Regions from separate parts of the Oceanobacillus sp. FSL K6-3682 genome, predicted to be linked through region 3. Evidence: predicted binding sites of a transcription regulator. Region 3 holds the regulator's gene; each other region holds the start of a gene.
The links. The regulator NrdR, encoded in region 3, represses ribonucleotide reductase genes. The targets are predictions, from matches to a motif close to AACACNATATATNGTGTT.
Positions count from the first base shown of each region.

Region 1 (7,209 bases), 570 kb from region 3:
AATCTCTCAAGGAGAATTGCAGGCTATCTTTGAATTTCAGACAATGATATCTGAGCTGACAGGCTTACCAGTTGCGAATTCCTCTATGTATGACGGGGGAACAGCTTTAGCAGAGGCAGTTAATTTAAGTGCAGCCCAGACGAAGAGAAAGAAAGTATTGGTTTCAGATGCTGTACATCCTGAATATCAGCAGGTTATTCAAACATATGCCAAAGGACAGGAAATTGAAATTATCCCGATAAAATTAAATAACGGAAAAACAGATCTCATTCATTTAGAGGAAAAGCTTGATGATGAGATAGCAGGTGTTGTTGTTCAATATCCCAACTTTTTTGGACAGATTGAGCCGATGGATGCTATTCAAAAGCTGTTAGAAAACCAAAAGAAAACAATGCTTATTGTTTCCAGTAACCCGCTTGCTTTAGGGTACCTGACTCCTCCTGGAGAATTTGGAGCAGATATTGTAACCGGTGATACGCAAGTGTTTGGAATTCCAGCGCAATTCGGCGGACCGCATTGCGGCTACTTTGCAACAACAAAGAAATTAATGCGAAAAGTTCCCGGGCGTTTAGTAGGCCAGACAAATGATGAAAATGATGTAAGAGGCTATGTGTTGACACTGCAGGCACGTGAGCAGCATATCCGCCGTGATAAAGCGACATCAAATATATGCTCCAATCAAGCACTGAATGCTTTAGCGAGTTCTGTTGCAATGAGTTCTATCGGTAAGCACGGTATACGGAAAATGGCTGAAATGAATATGCAGAAGGCCCGTTATGCGAAAAAGAAATTTATAAAAAACGGTATACCAGTTGTTTATGAAGGTTCTTTCTTCAATGAATTTGTTATTCAGCTGGACCAGGATATTACAAAAGTGAATGCTGCTTTGCTTGAAAAAGGTATTCTTGGCGGCTTCGACTTAGGGAAGATTGACCCGGCATATCAAGGTCAGATGCTCGTGGCTGTGACAGAAATTCGTACAAAACAAGAAATTGATCAACTTGTGAAAGAATTGGGGGATATGCATGTCTGATAAAAATTTTCCATTATTATTTGAACGCAGTAAAGAAGGTAGAACAAGCTACAGCTTGCCGGAGTTAGAAATTGAATCCTTTGACCTGGAAGCGGAGTTAGGAGATGTTTATATTCGTAAAGAGCCGCCAAAGCTTCCAGAAGTAAGTGAATTAGATATTATCCGTCATTATACTGGACTTGCATCCCGCAATTATGGTGTGGATTCCGGATTTTATCCGCTTGGATCGTGTACGATGAAGTATAACCCGAAAATCAATGAAGATATTGCTCGTCTAGAAGGGTTCAGTCATATTCATCCATATCAGGACCCGGGGACAGTACAGGGTGCTTTAGAAATGCTTTACGATTTACAGGAATCTTTAAAAGAAATTACAGGCATGCATGAGGTCTCTCTGCAGTCAGCTGCCGGCGCACAGGGAGAATGGACAGCATTAATGATGATCCGGGCATTTCATGAAGCAAATGGAGACCATCACCGGACAAAAGTAATTGTGCCGGACTCAGCACATGGAACAAATCCGGCATCTGCAGCAGTAGCTGGATTTGAAGCTGTGACGGTTAAATCGAATGAAGAGGGTCTCGTAGATCTCGAGGATTTACGGCGTGTCGTTGGGGAAGATACGGCAGCCTTGATGCTTACCAATCCTAATACATTAGGTTTATTTGAAAAAGAAATCTTAGAAATGGCGTCAATTGTTCACAAAGCTGGCGGGAAGCTCTATTACGATGGAGCTAATTTAAATGCGATTATGGGCTATGTAAGACCTGGAGATATGGGATTTGATGCGGTTCATTTAAACCTTCATAAAACATTTACAGGACCACATGGCGGCGGAGGACCGGGTTCAGGACCTGTTGGGGTCAGTGAGGAGCTTGCCGCTTATCTGCCAAAACCATTGATTATTAAAGACAACGGTACTTTCAGCTTGGATTATGACATACCAAAATCCATTGGCCGTGTCAAACCGTTCTATGGGAATTTCGGTATTAATTTACGTGCGTATACGTATATTCGGACGATGGGTGCAGAAGGCCTGAAAAAAGTCAGTGAATATGCTGTGTTAAATGCGAATTATATGATGCGCAAACTGGAAAAAGCATTTCAAATGCCGTATCCGCAGCATTGTAAGCATGAATTTGTACTATCAGGGAGTATTCAGAAAAAACTGGGTGTCCGGACATTAGATATGGCAAAAAGACTGTTAGATTTTGATTTTCATCCGCCGACAATTTATTTCCCGCTAAATGTGGAAGAGGGAATGATGATCGAACCGACTGAAACAGAGTCTAAAGAAACATTGGATTCCTTTATTAATACCATGATTCATATTGCAAAGGAAGTAGAAGAAAATCCGGAAATTGTTCAGGAAGCTCCGCACAATACAATTGTAAAACGGATGGATGAAGCTACAGCTGCTCGTAAGCCGATACTTCGATATGAAGAAGGGGAAATATCATAAATAACAGATAATAAAAGCTGATTCAGAGTAATTTTTGCTCTGAATCAGCTTTTAACGTTAAATATGCATTTCAATGGCGATAACCAGAAAAGATTATTTTTTTGTTTTAATCTTACCAGTCCATTTTTTAAATCCGCCTTTCAGCTGATAAATATCCTTAAATCCTTTTTTGTGCAACAGCTGCGCAGCTCTTGCGGAACGACTGCTATTTTGACAATACAGGTACACAGGCTTGTCCTTTCGCATTTCAACAAGTCTTTGCTTCATCTGTGTTACCGGAATATTACGCGCCCCAAGGATATGACCTCTTTCAAATTCCTGCGGTTCCCGAACATCAATTAACTGTGCTTTACGATATCCTTCTCGAAATTGTTCTTCTGTCAATCCATTTAGATAAGTGCGTTGTCTATAAAAGCGAAAAATAGAAACCGCAAGCAGAACAACTAAAGCAATAAGTAAAAATGTCATTTTGTTTCCCCCGTCTATCTTTATATTCTACATATTCATTATATGGGCAGGGATTTTATTTTTCAAAGTTTTTATTTGTGAAACCCCTATTTATTATAAAAAAATAGTCTTCTTTCAAATTTCAGATGTTATTTTTAATAAAGGAGAGGTTTCCCCATCCATTTTAAGGGAATAAAAAAATAGCCGATCTTTTAATGGAAAGTACTTGCTATTCTGATAATTAACTATATATTGTGTCAAAATCATGAAACGGATACTATATATTGTATTTTGGGCAGTGGATATGATAAACTAATAATTAATTAACCGTAAGATGACAAGGAGCGATAACATTGACTATCCAATTGGGATCATTAAGACAGATTAATATAGATGCGCTTAATGAAGATATAAAAAAATTCGAAGCAGTACACTCAATTACAGAGGAAATGCATATTACACATCAAGGTGTGTCCAGGCTGGTAATGCTGGATCGATATGCTTTTAAAGATACGGAGAAAAAAACGTTAAAAAACGGCGATTTTGTCGTTCTGACTGTAAAAGCAGATCCTAAATTCCCGGCACGGGGCCTAGGGTTTATTATAGATATTAATTGGAAAGAAAACAAGGCGAAAGTGGCTGTCGAATCAGATTATATTGGTGTATTAGATAAGGAAGAAGAGCGGGAAAGCGGTATTATTACGCGTTCTCTTGATGTTATCGAGAAGCCTTTGGAAATTTATTATGAACAAATTGCCAAAAGAAATGCAACTGGGCTTTCAGAGGTTGAAGAAACGGAAGAAAGAAAGGCTGCATCCTTTGAAGCATTTTACAAGCAATTAGCTTCCATGAACTTTATTCCTGCAGGGCGCGTGCTTTATGGCGCAGGAGCTGAAACAGATGTAACATATTTTAATTGCTACGTTATGCCTTTTGTAAAAGATTCCCGCGAAGGAATTTCGGATCATCGTAAGCAGGTGATGGAGATAATGTCACGCGGCGGCGGTGTCGGTACAAATGGCTCCACGTTAAGACCGCGTAACACATTGGCTAGAGGCGTTAACGGAAAATCATCCGGCAGTGTTTCCTGGCTGGATGATATTGCTAAATTGACAAATCTGGTGGAACAAGGCGGCTCCAGACGAGGTGCGCAAATGATTATGCTTGTTGATTCTCACCCGGATATTATTGAATTTATTATTTCTAAGATGCAAAATCCGCGTATATTACGTTATTTAATAGAAAATACGGACGACGAACAAATTAAGCAGCTGGCAAAAGAAAAATTAAAATTTACGCCGCTGACTGAAACCGAATTTGATTTATATCAAGGGATTGTCAATTATAAAGCAATACCTGGTCAAGGAGGATTTACGGATGCAGCAATGAAAAAGGCCAATGACCAGCTGCGTGATGGAGGAACTTATTCGGTTCACAATCCAGATTTCCTGACAGGTGCTAATATTTCTGTTTGCATTACCAAAGAATTTATGGAAGCTGTTGAAGAGGACGATTATTATGAACTGCGATTTCCGGATGTAGAGAATTATACAACAGAAGAAATGAAAGCTTATAACGAACAGTGGCACGAGGTTGGAGATGTCCGTAAATGGGAAGAAATGGGCTATGGCGTTCGTGTGTATCGAAAAGTGAAAGCAAAAGAGCTGTGGAACCTAATCAATATTTGTGCAACGTACTCAGCAGAGCCGGGCATTTTCTTTATTGATAATGCCAATGATATGACAAATGCAAAAGCGTACGGTCAACAGGTCGTCGCAACCAACCCTTGTGGTGAGCAGCCGCTGGCACCGTTTTCTGTCTGTAATTTAGCTGCTGTCAATTTAGCAGAAATGGCAGATAAGAGAACAAAAACGGTAAATGTAGAAAAATTAAAGGATACAGTTGAGACTGGGGTTCGAATGCAGGACAATGTTATTGATGCAACACCATATTTTCTGGCCGAAAATAAAAAACAAGCATTAGGGGAAAGACGTGTCGGTTTAGGGGTTATGGGACTGCATGATTTATTAATTTACTGTGAGACAGCTTACGGTTCGGAAGAAGGAAATAAGCTTGCCGGCCAGGTATTTGAAATCATTGCAACAACAGCATACCGGACTTCTATTGAGCTGGCAAAAGAAAAAGGAAGCTTCCCCTTCTTAGTCGGAGAAACGGAGGAAGAAACAAAAGCTTTACGTGAACGTTTTATCCAAACGGGTTATATGCAAAAAATGCCAGAGGATATTCAGGAGGGCATTCTGGAACATGGTATCCGAAACTCGCACTTGCTGACTGTAGCTCCAACCGGAAGTACAGGTACAATGGTCGGAGTAAGTACAGGGCTGGAGCCATACTTCTCGTTCTCTTACTTTAGAAGCGGCAGATTAGGGAAGTTTATTGAAGTAAAAGCAGATATTGTAGAGGAATATTTACAAGCGCATCCGGAAGCAGCGGACAAGCCTTTGCCGGATTGGTTTGTAACTGCAATGGATTTAAGCCCTGAAGCACATGCTGATGCACAATGTGTGATACAGCGCTGGGTGGACAGCTCTATATCCAAAACGGTAAATGCGCCGAAGGGGTATACCGTTGATCAGGTAGAGAGTGTTTATCGACGTCTTTATAATGGCGGCGCTAAAGGCGGTACAGTCTATGTTGACGGAAGCAGAGATTCACAGGTGCTGACCCTGAAAGCGGAAGATAATCAGGTTGGAGAACAAACAGAATTATTCCCGGATGAAGAAAAAGATAAGAAAATTGTTCTTATGGACACGATTCAGGAATTAGATAAAACAAATGTAACTATCGGTTCAGAAGTAGGCGATACATGCCCGGTCTGCCGGGAGGGAAGCGTGGAAGACATTGGCGGCTGTAATACTTGTACCAGCTGCGGTGCACAATTGAAATGTGGATTGTAAAGTGAGAAGGAGAGCGGTTCTGATTGAACTGCTCTCCTTTTTTTGTGCTAATATTGACCAAGCAATCCTTTTTTCATAGCCATGCGTTCACAGTAATTAAAGAACAACAGACCGGCGACAAAATAGACAAAAGCATTTATAAATAAAATTGTTAGAGGGACCCATCCGATATTTATTAATGTCTGTCCGTCAATCATAATGTCTCTGACTAAATCAACACCAATGACAAATGGCAAGAAATACATAAGTGGAGATGCTGCAAGCGGAATAAAAGTAAGTCCTGCCAGCAGGAATTGCAGAATCTGCAGGAATGCCTGGATCTGTTTGTAAACAATTGCCAATCCACCAACCATTAAACCGACACCATACATCCCGAAAACAGTTAAAACAAAGATAGGAAAAATAGATAAAATATCAATATTAAGCCATTGTCCTGCAGTCAGCATCGTAATAATTAATAAAACAAATATAATAATTCCGTAAATAATGGTACTGGCAATCAGTCTGGTGCTTAAAATTCGCCAGATTCCCATCGGGGACATAGATAATTGTTCAAGCGTTCCACGTATGGCTTCATTGACAATTTCAAAACCAAACATTTGAATGACACTAAGCGCCAAAAACCAAAAAATATAATTAACAATAACAAATTGGATATTAGCATCCTGTGTCGATGGATCTCCAAAAAAATGAATGACCCCGAATAATCCTAAAAAGATAAAGTAAAACGTTAAGACAAGAGCAATTGTATTTGGCAGATAACGCTTCATTTCCAGGTATTCCTTTCGCAGATTGGCACGAAATAAGTTAATCCATTGCATATTGGTGGTCTCCTTGTATAATTTTTAGAAATACTTCATCAAATCGAATTGCTTTCCGGTCAATCGAATCAATTGGTGTGCGATTTAATTGTAATACCTGAAAAATCTGATAAATATCCTCGCTTTTCTCTAGCTGTACAGTGAGATAGCTGTATACTTGATCCTCCACATATTCATTTGTCGGAAAACGTGTCGAAATTGCTTTTTGCTGGTCAAGGGAAAGCGGTTCATTTAAGGTTAAACGGTAGGAACGGACTTCAAATAATTTTATCAGCTCATCAACCCGCTGATCGATAACGACTGTCCCCTGATTAATAATCACGGTACGATCACAAATATCCTGGATAACATCCATGTCATGAGAGCTGATTATGATCGTACGCTGATAATTTTTAACAATCGATTTCAGTATCTCCCTGACCTCCAGCCCTGTTTGCACATCCAGGCCAAGTGTCGGTTCGTCTAAAAGCAATACTTCCGTATTAGCAAGCATAGCTACGGCAATGGCTAATTTTTGCTGCATACCGC
Region 1 is NZ_CP150263.1:2,717,591-2,724,799, reverse strand. It holds gene gcvPA (aminomethyl-transferring glycine dehydrogenase subunit GcvPA) at 1-1,033, shown strand, start outside; gene gcvPB (aminomethyl-transferring glycine dehydrogenase subunit GcvPB) at 1,026-2,495, shown strand; gene MHH51_RS13600 (rhodanese-like domain-containing protein) at 2,589-2,963, opposite strand; gene MHH51_RS13595 (vitamin B12-dependent ribonucleotide reductase) at 3,296-5,860, shown strand; gene MHH51_RS13590 (ABC transporter permease) at 5,908-6,681, opposite strand; gene MHH51_RS13585 (ABC transporter ATP-binding protein) at 6,668-7,209, opposite strand, start outside.
Region 1: the regulator NrdR is predicted to act here: its motif matches at 3,216-3,233, upstream of MHH51_RS13595 (vitamin B12-dependent ribonucleotide reductase).

Region 2 (7,209 bases), 1.3 Mb from region 3:
TACCGTCTAAAGGCATTAGATCATTTCTACAAGCGTCCAATGCCGCAATGGGGCGGGGACCTTTCAGGTTTAGACTTCGACGAAATTGTTTATTATGTAAAACCTTCTGAAAAGCAAGGTAGAACTTGGGATGAGGTGCCTGAAGAAATCAAACAGACTTTTGACAAATTAGGTATTCCTGAAGCAGAACAAAAATATCTTGCAGGTGTATCTGCACAATATGAATCAGAAGTAGTTTACCACAGTTTGAAGGAAGACCTTCAGGAACTTGGTATTGTATTTAAAGATACAGACACTGCACTGAAAGAAAATGAAGAACTATTTAAAGAATACTTTGGAACAGTTATTCCTTATTCTGATAATAAATTCGCTGCATTAAACTCTGCAGTATGGTCTGGCGGTTCATTTATTTATGTACCAAAAGGCGTAAAAGCAACAACGCCATTACAAGCTTATTTCCGTATTAACTCTGAAAATATGGGACAGTTTGAGCGTACGCTTATCATTGTTGATGAAGAAGCATCTGTACACTATGTAGAAGGCTGTACAGCACCAGTTTACACAACAAACTCTCTTCACAGTGCTGTTGTAGAAATTATTGTTAAGAAAGACGGCTACTGCCGTTATACGACAATCCAAAACTGGGCAAACAATGTGTATAACCTTGTTACAAAACGTGCAGTTTGTGATGCGAATGCAACGATGGAATGGATTGATGGAAACATTGGTTCCAAGCTGACGATGAAATATCCAGCTATCCTTCTAAAAGGAGAAGGTGCACGCGGAAATACGCTTTCTATCGCTTTAGCAGGAAAAGGACAGTTGCAGGATGCTGGTGCAAAAATGCATCACCTGGCGCCAAATACGTCTTCAACAATTGTTTCTAAATCCATCTCTAAACAGGGCGGTAAAGTATCTTACCGCGGTTTAGTACACTTTGGACGTAAAGCGGACGGAGCCCGTGCTAATATTGAGTGTGATACACTTATTATGGATAATGAGTCGACTTCCGATACCATTCCATACAATGAAATTCTTAACGACAATATTTCTTTAGAGCACGAAGCAAAAGTTTCCAAAGTATCTGAGGAACAGCTTTTCTATCTGATGAGCCGCGGTTTATCAGAGGAAGAAGCGACAGAAATGATTGTTATGGGCTTCATTGAACCATTTACAAAAGAACTTCCAATGGAATATGCTGTTGAGATGAACAGATTGATCAGCTTTGAAATGGAAGGATCAATCGGATAAAAAATTGTAAAAGCTAAAATAAAAAATGACTGCCAGGTTCTATGCGGCAGTCATTTTTTATTACCAAACAAATAAAATAAAATGATATTTATACATTTTAGACACATAATCTATTTTGCAAAATATAAAAAATAACATAGTATTCAGTATTTTAATTATCTATTATTATCATTTATTAGTTGTTTGAAATACATATAAGCTTCATTCATACCAAATAATGCAGTATTCAACCTCTTTTTTCTTCCATTTGCAGCATAAATAATGATAGGCTAATTAAAAGACCTTATGATAGAGTCAGGAAAATAACAGGAGGAATCTAGGAATGAAAAAAATTTTATTAGCACTATTCATATTTTTATTTGCAGGTGTGTTGACCGCATGCGGTGGAGATGAAGATGCAGCAGAAACTGAAGATACAGCAGATGAAGCTGCAACAGAAGAAGAGACAGCGGGCGAAACCGATAATGAAGAAGAGAACGGCGAAGGAAAAGGCGGTTTCTTATGGAAGGTGGAATCTGGTGATACAGAAATGTATTTGCAGGGAACGATTCACTTAGGAAACGATGATTTCTATCCATTAGATCCGGCTATTGAAGAAGCGTTTGATAGTGCAGATATTGTTCTGCCTGAATTTAATTTACTGGAAGAAACGCCTTCACAGCAAGAAATATTAGAATATGCTACATATGTAGATGACAGTACACTGGAAGAAGAACTGCCGGAAGAAACATATGAGGAGCTTGCATCTATTTTTGAAGAGAATGGATTGGATTTAGAAACAATGAACGATTTTCAGCCATGGTTCGTGGAGATGATGCTGCTTGAACTTGTGACCATGACGAGTGACGTCGACTCACAATCTGCTGTCGATCTATATTTTCTTGAAAAAGCAACAGAGGAAGGGAAAGAAATTGTTTCTTTAGAAAGTGCGGAAGAACAATTTGAGGTGCTTAGCGGTTATTCCATGGAAACCCAAATACAGACATTGGAACTAGCTGTTGAGGGTTATGATGAGGCTGCTGAAGAGATGGAAGGGCTGGCTGATGCATGGCTTGAGGGAAATATCGAAGCAATGGAAACGATGTCCGATGGTTATGAAGAAGCAGGCATTAATGATGAATATATGGAAGAGTTGAATGATAAACGGAATATTGATATGGCAAACAGCTTGGATGAAATTTTACAGGAAGACAGCGGTCAGGTTTATTTTGTCTTTGTGGGGACGGCTCATTTCACCGTTGATCCAAGTATTATAACGGAGCTTGAAGACAAAGGCTATGAAGTAGAGCATGTTTATTAAATCAGATCTAAAATATTCAAAAATCTCGTAAGTATTCGCAGACTTACGAGGTTTTTCTATAATAAAACGAAATTATAGAACGTTTTTAACTGAAGCGGAAATGATAAAGCAAAAAATTATAGAGATATTTTAAAAAGTCATAAAATGTACATTTGAACTCCCTTGCATCTTCATTTAAGATTTAACTATATATAGTAACGTTTTTATCTTGTTATACTATATATAGTTTTGGGTAAGTTAAATAGAAATACATTGAAAACATGAAGAAATGAATGGATGGAGAAGAATAGGGAGGCATAGAAAATGGTAGAAATAAAAGAAGCCCCTGCAAGCACAAATATAGATTTAATGCAGGATTTTAAGGATATTGTATCCAGCTCTAATCAGGATTTAATCCAGGAGAATGCAAATGTTGACGGAAAATCACCGTGCGGACAAATGAACAAATTTGCCAGTGAGAGCGCTAAATTTTATGCAAAACAAAATATGCTGCGTCCGGAAGCAAGGCAGGCAATGGAGGATAACTATATTCATATTCATGATTTAGATTACATGCCTACAGGAACAGCGACCTGCTGTCAAATCCCTTTGGGAAAATTATTGAAAAAAGGATTTAACACAGGGCATGGACATATGCGATCCCCGCAAAGCATTATGAGTGCGATGGCATTAGCGGCAATTGTTTTTCAAAGCAACCAAAATCAGCAGCATGGTGGTCAGAGTTTTCAAGCATTTGATTATGATTTGGCTCCCTATGTGAAGAAATCCTATGAAAAACGGCTTCATAAATTACAGCAATATCAGCTTCCCCTTGATCAAAAGGAACTGGAGAAATTAGCTTGGAATGAAACAGAGCAGGAATGTTATCAGGCGTGTGAAGCATTCATACATAATTTGAACAGCCTCCATTCCAGAAGCGGCGGTCAGGTTCCATTCACGTCTATTAATTACGGGACAGATACAGGCAGGGAGGGGAGGCTGATTATAAAAAATCTGCTTTTAGCTACACAATCAGGATTAGGAAAAGGAGAGACCCCTATTTTTCCAATTCAAATTTTTAAAATGAAAAAAGGGGTTAATTTTTACAAAGGCGATCCAAATCATGACTTGTATCAGTTAGCTCTCGAAACAACGGCAAAACGGCTTTTTCCAAATTTCAGCTTTATTGATGCACCGTTTAACTTAGCTTATTATGAAGAAGGGAATCCTGATTCAGAAGTAGCTTATATGGGCTGCCGTACACGTATTATGGCAAATAGGCATGGAGAGGAAAACAGTGTAGGACGTGGAAATATTTCGTTCACCAGTATTAATCTAGTAAAAATAGCTCTTACAACTTCAACCATGGAAGCATTTATGCAGAAATTAGAGGATTATGCAGAAATCGTTATTCGTCAATTATATGAACGTTATTTATTTCAGACGAATAAACTTGTGAATAATTTCACTTTCTTGCATGGAGAAGGCGTCTGGACAGGCAGTGATGAGCTTAACTCTGGAGATAGATTAGAAAAAGTGCTGAAGCAGGGAAGCTTGAGCGTTGGTTTTATTGGTCTGGCAGAGTGTTTAAAAGTATTGATAGGTAAGCATCATGGAGAATCAGAGCAGGCACAGGAGCTGGGGGAAGAGATTGTTTCCTTCTTACGGAAGAAATGTGATGTGGCTTCGGAATGTTATGATTTGAATTATTCGCTGATTGCAACACCTGCAGAAGGCTTAAGCGGCCGTTTTACGAAACAGGATCAAAAGGATTTTGGAAGGATAGAAGGAGTTACAGACAGAGATTATTATACGAACTCTTTCCATATTCCTGTATACTACCCAATCCGTGCTGTGGAGAAAATAAAACGGGAAGCAGTATATCACCCATATACAAATGCCGGCCATATCACTTATATCGAAGTGGATGGAGATATCAGCAAAAATGTAAAAGCAATCGATACACTTGTAAAAACGATGGCTGAGAGCGGAATCGGGTATGGCAGTATCAATCATCCAGTCGATCGCTGCAAAAGCTGCGGCTATACAGGAATGATTGATAATGAATGTCCAGCTTGCGGGATAACCGATGAAAGGCAATTTGACCGGATTCGGCGTATTACCGGCTATCTGGTAGGAACAATGGATAAATGGAATACTGCTAAGGCATCTGAAGAGCATGACAGAGTGAGGCATGTCTAATGGAAACGGCGAGAGTATTGTCTATCTATCATGATTCTGTTGTCGATGGGGAAGGACTGCGTACGGTTATATTCTTTGCCGGCTGCCCTCATTACTGCAAAGGATGTCATAATCCAAGGTCATGGAATTTGCGAAATGGCAATGAAATAAGTGTACAGCAGATTGTTGAGGAAGCTTTGAACCCTTTAACAGATATTACATTAAGCGGCGGAGATCCATTTTACCAGGCGGAAGCTGCGGCAAATGTTGCCAGACAATTGAAAGCACATGGTAAAAACATATGGGCATATACGGGCTGGACAATAGAACAACTGCTTGAAAATAAAAATTCGCATCAGCTGGAGCTTCTCAAATATGTAGATGTACTGGTGGATGGTCCATTTATTTTAGCTGAACGGGATTTAACTCTATCGTTTCGCGGGAGTCGGAATCAGCGGATTATTGAAATGAAGAATATATTAGAGTGATATAGCAAGAAAAAACTGATCTGAGATAAATAACGTCCAGATCAGTTTTTAATTGGCTGAAAATGATAAGCCCAACTGGATACAATGAAAACCTACATAGGGTTTCTCAAGTTGCGATGTTTCCTTTTGCGTAATTTTACAAGCTTTAAAGAAAAAATAAGTATATAATTACTTTCATAGCAGTAGAGTAAGTAAGTTGATTTATTTTGAGAGTCCAAAAGAATGTGAAGATATTGTAAAGAATCCATCTTACCTGCAGTGAACAGGTTTCAATCTAATAAAAAAAGGTAATAGCTCAAAATAGAGAAAAATAGTTTAATTTGCTAAAATACGTTAAAAATAGGGATGAGATTTGATGATGCATGTAGAATTAGTAATAACAGCATCAGATAACTAAAAAACGAATAGGCAGGGAGCTATGGAGATGGAAGCATATCAGAAAAAGACAGCAGACGTTCTCGAATCAGTCAATTCTTCGCAGAAGGGTTTATCAAATAAAGAAGCAAAAGCAAGGCTTGAAAAATATGGATATAATGAAATAGAGGATAAAGAAAAAGTTCCGACATGGAAGCTTTTCCTGGAGACCTTTAAAGATCCAATGGTTATTGTTCTGTTAGCGGCTGCCGTAGTGCAAATTCTAATTGGAGAATGGGTAGAGTCTCTTATTATTTTTCTTGTACTGTTAATCAATTCTGTGATCAGCGTAGTACAGACTAGAAAAGCAGAAAGCTCACTGGAAGCATTGCGGGATATGTCCGCACCGGAAGCCAAAATTATGCGGGATGGTACAGAAAAAACGATTGCTGCAAAGGAGCTTGTTCCCGGAGATATCGTCTACCTGGAGGCAGGAGATTATGTTCCTGCTGATGGACGTGTGATAGAGATCGGTTCTTTACGGGTAAATGAGGGAATGCTTACCGGCGAATCGGAGGCTGTAGAAAAGCATACCGAAGTGATTGGAGAAGAAGCTGCTTTAGGAGACCGCCTGAATATGGTGTACAGCAGCTCCTTAGTTGTTTATGGACGGGGTACTTTTGTTGTTACCGGAACAGGAAGTAAAACAGAGGTTGGTAAAATCGCCGATATGCTTTCCACAGCAGAGCAAAAGGAAACACCATTGCAGCAGAAATTAAACAGTTTCAGCAAGAAGCTTGGTGTCGGTATCCTTATTTTATGTATTGCCATTTTTGCTGTTCAGGCAGCACGCATCTGGTTCGGTGACAGCGATGCTAATACAGCAACGGCATTATTAAATGCCTTGATGTTCTCCGTTGCAATTGCTGTTGCAGCTATTCCCGAGGCACTACAATCTATTGTTACCATTGTTTTATCCGTTGGTACGAATAAAATGGCAAAACAGCATGCAATTATTCGTAAGCTTCCGGCTGTGGAGACACTTGGTTCGACACGTATTATCTGTACGGACAAAACAGGCACATTAACACAAAATAAAATGACAGTCACGGATGATTTTTTACCGTTTCATAAAAATGAGCGTTTACCTGAAAACCCCAATGATTGGGGGGAATCTGAGAAATTACTTGTCTATATTGCAGCACTTTGTAATGATTCCTATATTAATCAGGATGAACAGGAGATTGGAGATCCGACAGAAGTTGCGTTAATTCAATTTGCGGATAAACATGCTCACAGCTATCAGGAATTACGAAAAAAATATCCAAGAGAAGCAGAGCTCCCGTTTGATTCAGACCGTAAGCTGATGTCCACCGTACATCATATTGATGGGGAAAGACTGTTATTTGTTAAGGGCGGGCCGGATGTCATGTTCCATAGAGCCGGTTATGTGCTGTTGGATGAAGAAGAACAGCCGTTGACAGATGATTTGCTTGAGCGCTTTGAGGGAGCAAATGAAGACTTCTCCAATCAGGCATTGCGTGTACTTGCTTATGGTTATAAACGTTTGTCAGAAGATCAGACGGAGATTACTTATGAAGATGAGAAGGATTTTGTATTAGTCGGTTTAACGGCAATGATGGATCCGCCAAGAGA
Region 2 is NZ_CP150263.1:3,404,136-3,411,344, reverse strand. It holds gene sufB (Fe-S cluster assembly protein SufB) at 1-1,251, shown strand, start outside; gene MHH51_RS16900 (TraB/GumN family protein) at 1,574-2,551, shown strand; gene MHH51_RS16895 (anaerobic ribonucleoside triphosphate reductase) at 2,855-4,732, shown strand; gene nrdG (anaerobic ribonucleoside-triphosphate reductase activating protein) at 4,732-5,199, shown strand; gene MHH51_RS16885 (cation-translocating P-type ATPase) at 5,624-7,209, shown strand, end outside.
Region 2: the regulator NrdR is predicted to act here: its motif matches at 2,764-2,781, upstream of MHH51_RS16895 (anaerobic ribonucleoside triphosphate reductase).

Region 3 (7,209 bases):
TAATAGCCAGGGAGGTAGTGGAGCCGGGGGAAGAGCCATATAAGCGTGTGGTAGAGGTATTTGGTAAAGAAATATTAAATCCGGATGGCTCGATTAATCGGCCGAAGCTTGGCTCTATTATTTTTTCAAATGAAGACAAAAGAAAACAGTTAAATCAAATTGTTCATCCGGCAGTCCGTAAACAGATGTTAAAGAAAAAAGAAGATTATATTGAGCAAGGGGAAAAGTGCGTTGTATTGGACATTCCTTTGTTGTTCGAAAGTAAGTTAACTTCCCTGGCAGATCAAATTTTAGTTGTATTTGTAAATGCAAAAACACAGCGCAAGCGTTTGATGGAAAGGAATCAGCTTACTGAACAGGAAGCAATGGACCGGATCGGTTCACAAATGCCTTTAGAAGAGAAGGCAAAGCTTGCTGACGAACTAATTGATAATAATCATACTATAGAGGAAAGTAAAAATCAGCTGTTGGATTTATTAAGAAAATGGAACATAATTGAATAGTTAAACACAGTACAGGCACCATCTAAGCTTTTTATAAAGTGAAGATAGTGCTTTTCTTTATTATCTAAATTTTAAATGCAGATACTCCAAATAATGATAAGAAACATTTTTATATTTAATGACACACTTTACCTTATATATGTTATACTAATTGTAACAAAAGATAAAAAGTATAACATAATCAGGAGGAAAGAAGTGCTTATGGAGAAAACGCGTATTGCAATAACAGGTTTTGGCCGAATTGGTAGAATGGTTTTTCGTCAGGCGATGGAAGAGGAACAATTAGAAGTTGTTGCCATTAATGCAAGCTATCCATCAGAAACACTTGCTCATCTAATTAAATACGATAGTGTTCACGGCCCTTTTAAGGGAGAAGTGAAAGCGTTGCCGAATAAACTGATTGTTAACCGCAAAGAAGTTCTTTTAGTAAATTCCAGAAATCCTGAAGAACTCCCATGGCAGGATCTTGGTATTGATATTGTTATTGAAGCAACAGGTAAGTTTAAAACGAAAGAGACAGCGGGCCTTCATTTGCAGGCGGGAGCAAAAAAAGTGATTATAACTGCGCCTGGAAAAGAGGTTGATAAGACAATTGTAATTGGAGTAAATGAAAGTGATTATAACCCGGAGCTGGATGATGTAATTTCCAATGCGTCCTGTACTACAAATTGTCTGGCCCCCGTGGTAAAGGTTATTGATGATCACTTTACAATAAAGAATGGACTGATGACAACAGTCCATGCTTTTACAAATGATCAAAAGAATATTGATAACCCGCATAAAGATTTACGTCGGGCAAGGAGCTGTACGCAATCTATAATTCCAACGACGACAGGCGCTGCTAAAGCACTTGCAGAAGTGATGCCTAAGCTTAAAGGTAAATTACACGGGATGGCATTACGCGTGCCGACTCCTAATGTGTCCTTAGTTGATTTAGTGATTGATATTGAAGAAGATGTCACTGCAGAAGAGGTTAACGCAATATTTAAACAGGCTGCAGAAGGAAATATGCATGGAGTCATTCAATATTCTGATGAACCTTTAGTTTCTGTTGACTATACAACAAGTACTTATTCTGCAACAATTGATGGCCTGTCAACGATAGTAATGGATAATAATAAATTAAAAATTATTGCCTGGTATGATAACGAATGGGGTTACTCAAAACGAGTTGTTGACTTAACCAGCTATGTAGGCTATAAATTAGAACAGAAGGTACGTTTAACATCATAAGAACAGGAAGAAATCCGCGTGAAAAACTTCATGCGGATTTCTTTTTCTGTTATTAAACTTTAAATTTACCTGCTTCATCCTGAAGTTCTTGAGCAGTTTCGCTTAAGGATGTAGCGACATGAGCTACTTCATTCATTGTTGCAGTCTGCTCCTCCATCGACGCTGCAATCTTATCAATATTTCCGGACATGACTTGAGAGCCTGTTGAAATCTCTGTAACCGATGCTGCCACTTGTTCTGCACTTGCTGAAAGCTCCTGTGAGGTCGCTGAGATTTCCTGAATTTCATTTGTCATACCTCGAATAGCTTCTACAATAGCTTCAAACGATGAGCCAGCTTCAGTAATAACCTCTACTCCTTTATGAACAGCAGGCAGGGCACTTTGCATAGCTTTTTCAACATTTTCTGTGTCATTTTTAATTTCTTTAGTTAACATGCTGATAGAACCAGCTGATTTTTTTGACTCCTCTGCCAGTTTACGTACTTCATCTGCCACTACTGAAAATCCTTTTCCCTGCTCCCCTGCACGAGCTGCTTCAATTGCTGCGTTTAATGCTAACAAATTTGTTTGATCTGTGATATCAGTAATAACATTGGTAATATTTTCAATTTCTTCTGTTTGTTTTGCCAATTTTATCACAAGTTCATTTACTGAAGATGCCGACTCATTAATATTGTTCATCTGCTGCTGAGCATCACCGATAATCTTCGTCCCGTTTTGAGCAGATTCACTTGTTTCACTGGAAGAAGAATGAAGCGATTGTGCGGCTTCTGCAATCTGCTGTACACCTTGTGCAGTTTCTCCCATCGCAATGGAGCTTTCATTCGCTGCATCTGCTGCTGTTTGAGAGGTTTCAGCTGTATCGGCAGCCTGCTTTGTCACTTCTTCTGTTGTAGCAGATGCTTCTTCAGCACTTGCAGAGAGCTCTTCAGATGATGCACCTAACTGTTCCGCATTTTGTTGGATACGAACAATTAAGTCACGTGTATTATTTTTAGAAGCATTGAAAATAACAGCCAATTGACCTAGTTCATCTTTCGATTTAACAGCAATATCTTCAGCAGATAAATCACCATCGCCAATTTTCTTTGCAATATCCATGACACTTAATAATGGAGCTGTTATAGAACGGCGAACATAGAACATTAAACCAATTCCAATTAGTATACTTGCCCCTAAAACAATGATTGAAACAACCTGTGCGATACCAATCGCAGAATCTATTTCTCTTTCGATATTATCCATTTGTCCTACTTGATAGTTTTCATTGCTTGTGCCGCTTCAAACATTCCTTCATTGACATCTTGAACAGTTGTATTGACAATTTCTGTTGCCTGTTCTATATTGTCATTTTGAACAGCAGCTATTATATCAGGCATTACTTCGTTGAATTCATCATTTGGGATGCTGGCCTGTTCCCAATACATTCTCATTTCTTCTGAAGCTAAATACCCTTCCAGTTCGTTTAAATTTTCATCCAGCTCCCCGGCAACAGTCAGAAGATTTTCTCTATGCATGTCTTCCTCCGGTTCTAAAATCAACGAACGGATATGGAGCGCCTGCATGGCGACATCGTAGCGGATGTTTTCAATTAAGAAAAGCTGTTCCAGGCGGTAATCCATTGCTTCTTCTACTTCGCTTTTAATATTTTTCAAATTCATCATACTGCTGCCTACAGAAACAGCTAATAAAACAATTAACACAATAAAAGATAAATTTAACTTCTTTCCTACACTCATTAAACATACTCCTTCTTCTTTAAAAATGATATAATTACTTTCTTATTTAGTATATCGGTCGTTTATCATTAATATGTAGTAGGTCTTTGCTATTGTTTTGTGAAAATAATACTACAACCAATTACCGAAAAATGATCTTATTGAAGCTCCGAAAAATTTTACTTGTTTTTGGATGATTTCAATAAATTTTGCTTTATGTTTAACCTGAATGCTTCTTCGTTTTAGGAAAGTAGTTTAAATGTTTAAATCATGTTAAAATAGTACACACGTAATTATTATATTCATATGTTCAAGAAGTGTGCGCTTTATAAAGCAGATAAATAGAACCTGACAGCTGATTTCATAGGCTTACGAATACTGAAGGGTTATTTTTCACCGGACTTTTTGAACACTCTCTTACTAGTGAAAATATAGGATGTGTATGTATATGTCGATGGGTTATAAAATTAAACGTTTTTTTAATAATCATTCAGAAACCAGTGATAATCATATAGATAAGTCTTTAAAAACCAGGTATTATAAAGCGAGTAAGAATACAGTTATTCAAACTGTAGAGGATTATTTTAATTCGAGTCCGGATTTTTCAATTCATGCACGCTCCGATCAGCATGGAGAGATTGGAGCAACCAGCAAACGCGGTAAAAAAGTTTTAGTTATCGCTACAGTTGTTATGGTTCGGCCATACTATACAGCACTCGATTTTTCTGTAACGACAGAAACACCTGTCCATATTGATTTTGGCCATAGCAATAAAATAATAAGAAGAGTATATCAGCATGTAAATGAACAGCTGCCGGAGATAGAAATGTAATTTGAGAAGGAGTGAACGAAATGCGTTGTTCCAACTGTAATAACAAAAATACTAAAGTACTGGATTCTCGACCGATAGAAGAGGGAGCAGCAATACGTAGACGCCGGGAATGCGAGAAGTGCGGATTTCGTTTTACCACTTTTGAACGGATTGAAGAAGTACCACTCATTGTTGTGAAAAAAGATGGCATGCGTCAGGAATTCTCGAGAGAAAAGCTGACAAGAGGCATTATCAGAGCATGTGAGAAGCGGCCTGTAGCTATAGATACGATAGAAAACATTGCATTGGAAGTAGAAAAAAGTTTGCGAAACACAGGAAATTCTGAGGTTTCCAGTCATACAGTAGGTGAGATGGTGATGGAGAGACTTGCAGAAGTTGATGAGGTCTCTTATGTCAGATTCGCATCTGTATATCGTCAATTTAAGGATATCTCCGTTTTCTTAGACGAGCTGAAAGAAATTATTAAAACGGATAAACAAGCACATGAAGAATAAAAATGAAATTATGTGGCCGGGACTGCGATTACTCGTCCAGTCGAAAACATTTTTGATTGAGGGCCCTGCCGGACAAAATTTGGGACTGCGGTTACTCGCCGCACGAGAGACATTGCAGACTCTTATACATTTTTACTTTTCAAAAAAGGATGGGTTATCATGAATGTAATTGGAAAAATCCTTCCTATTGATGGATATAATGTTGTTATGGACAAACAGCCTCCACTTGATTTTAATGCTTCTTTGACACATCTGTATCAGCCGTTAATCGGTATCCAGGCAATTTCTTTATACTATACTTTGTTTTATGAGGTGGGTCATGTGCAAAAGGTGCAGACACACCATACATTAATGACATATTTAAATTTGACACTGGATGATATCTACCGTGCACGTATAAAGCTGGAAGCCATCGGGTTATTAAAAACTTATAAAAGAACAGAGGACGGCAGAGATTATTATACGTATAATGTGCAGTGCCCATACTCTCCGAATCAATTTTTCAGGGAAGCAATGCTGTCTCAGCTGCTGCTGCATCATATAGGAGAACTAAAATATAATGAGCTTTATTCGCGTTATGTAAAGGATAGTCATCTATATGGCGAAGAGGTAACAGCTGATTTTAATGAAGTGTTTGATACAATAACACCATCTTTGCCTGTTGCTGAGAATGTAAAAACAAAGAGGCAGTGCACTGAAAAGGATTCAATGGATTTTTCCTGGATAGAACAAACGCTCAAGCAGCGGTTTATTCCAGCTGAAAGAATCCTAAATTCTGCGAATAAAAAGCTTATTCATCAAATGAAGGTATTGTATGACATAGAAAGTGTTGATATAGAGAAAGCACTGCTGTGGGCTCTTGATGAAGATAATAAATTGAATCAGGAAGAGTTTAAATCAGCATGCCACGACATGTTTATTTCCCGTAACAACGGGCAGTCTATCCGTTTAAAAGAAAAGATAACGGCGAATACAGAGGCTATAATGAAGAAGCCTGAAACAAAGGAAGAACAGCTTATTCAAGAGCTGGAGACAATTTCTCCAAAGCAATTATTAGAAGATCTATCAGATGGGAATCATGCATCTGAGCAGGATATCAAGGTTGTCCGCGAGGTTATGACCAGGCAGGGATTGCCAGCTCCTGTCATGAATGTTTTAATTCATTATGTCCTGCTGCAATCAAATATGAAGCTGTCCAAAGCTTATATGGAAACTATTGCCGGCCACTGGTCCAGAGTTGGACTGAAGTCTGCCAAAGAAGCAATGAGCTTTGCTAAACAAGAACAGGAAAAATATAAGTCTGCTAAAAATAAACCAAGAAAAAATAATAATTATAATTACAATAATAGCTATAAGAAAGAGGTTGTTCCGGATTGGTTTAACAACCGGAAGAAGAAACAGCCGGTGAATACAGGCTTAAGCGAAAAAGAGCAGCAGGAAATTGAAGCTAAGCTGCAAAAATATTTAAATGAAAGCTGAAAAGGAGGGATGCTTGATGAAGCCTATACAATCAGAATTAAAAGCATGGATGGATACGAATGAGAATTTCAAATCCAATTATACTAGAATAAAAAAAGAAATTCTGAGTGATCCCTCTATTCAATCATTTTTACATGAACACCATGAACTGACTGACCACGATATTGAAAAGAACTTAATGCGGCTATATGAATATAAGACACAATCCAAGCAATGTGATCGCTGTGCTTCTTTTGGAGAATGTCAAAACATGGTTCAAGGGTACTCTCCGATATTAAGTATGGATAAGAATGAAATTAGACTCAGTTATGAAAAATGTCATTCACGTATTCAGGCTGAAGAACAGCAGGCGCAGCAGAGGTTATTTCAAAGTCTTTATATGCCAAAAGAGATTTTGGAAGCGAAAATGTCAGAAGTTATTCAGGATAAGTCGAGGATTTCAGCAATTGGTGAAATTATCAATTTTTTAGAGGAAGCTAAAACAAGCTTGCCTAAAAAAGGTTTATATCTTCATGGCTCGTTTGGAATTGGTAAAACATATCTATTAGGTGCTATAGCGAATGAACTGAAAAAGAGAAATTACTCAACTACACTTATTTATATGCCGGAGTTTGTCCGGGAAATAAAGGGTTCTTTTAAAGATGATTCTTTTAATGAAAAGATAGATTTCTTTAAGAAAGCAGATGTTTTAATGCTGGATGATATTGGGGCGGAATTACAATCAGCCTGGTTCCGGGATGAAGTATTAGGCTCTGTCCTGCAATATCGTATGATGGAAGGCTTACCTGTTTTTTTCTCTTCCAACTTTGATTTAAATCAACTGGAGAAGGAACTTGCAAGTACAAGAAATGGTGTGGAAGAAGTCAAAGCCGGGCGGATTATTGAGCGTATTAAGCAGGTAAGTACAGTGGTGAAAATGTCTGGTGAAAACAGAAGAGACGAATAGAAA
Region 3 is NZ_CP150263.1:2,152,481-2,159,689, forward strand. It holds gene coaE (dephospho-CoA kinase) at 1-503, shown strand, start outside; gene MHH51_RS10725 (glyceraldehyde-3-phosphate dehydrogenase) at 705-1,736, shown strand; gene MHH51_RS10730 (HAMP domain-containing methyl-accepting chemotaxis protein) at 1,789-2,982, opposite strand; gene MHH51_RS10735 (MCP four helix bundle domain-containing protein) at 2,988-3,476, opposite strand; gene MHH51_RS10740 (cytosolic protein) at 3,904-4,287, shown strand; gene nrdR (transcriptional regulator NrdR) at 4,308-4,781, shown strand; gene MHH51_RS10750 (hypothetical protein) at 4,771-4,944, shown strand; gene MHH51_RS10755 (DnaD domain protein) at 4,941-6,260, shown strand; gene dnaI (primosomal protein DnaI) at 6,277-7,206, shown strand.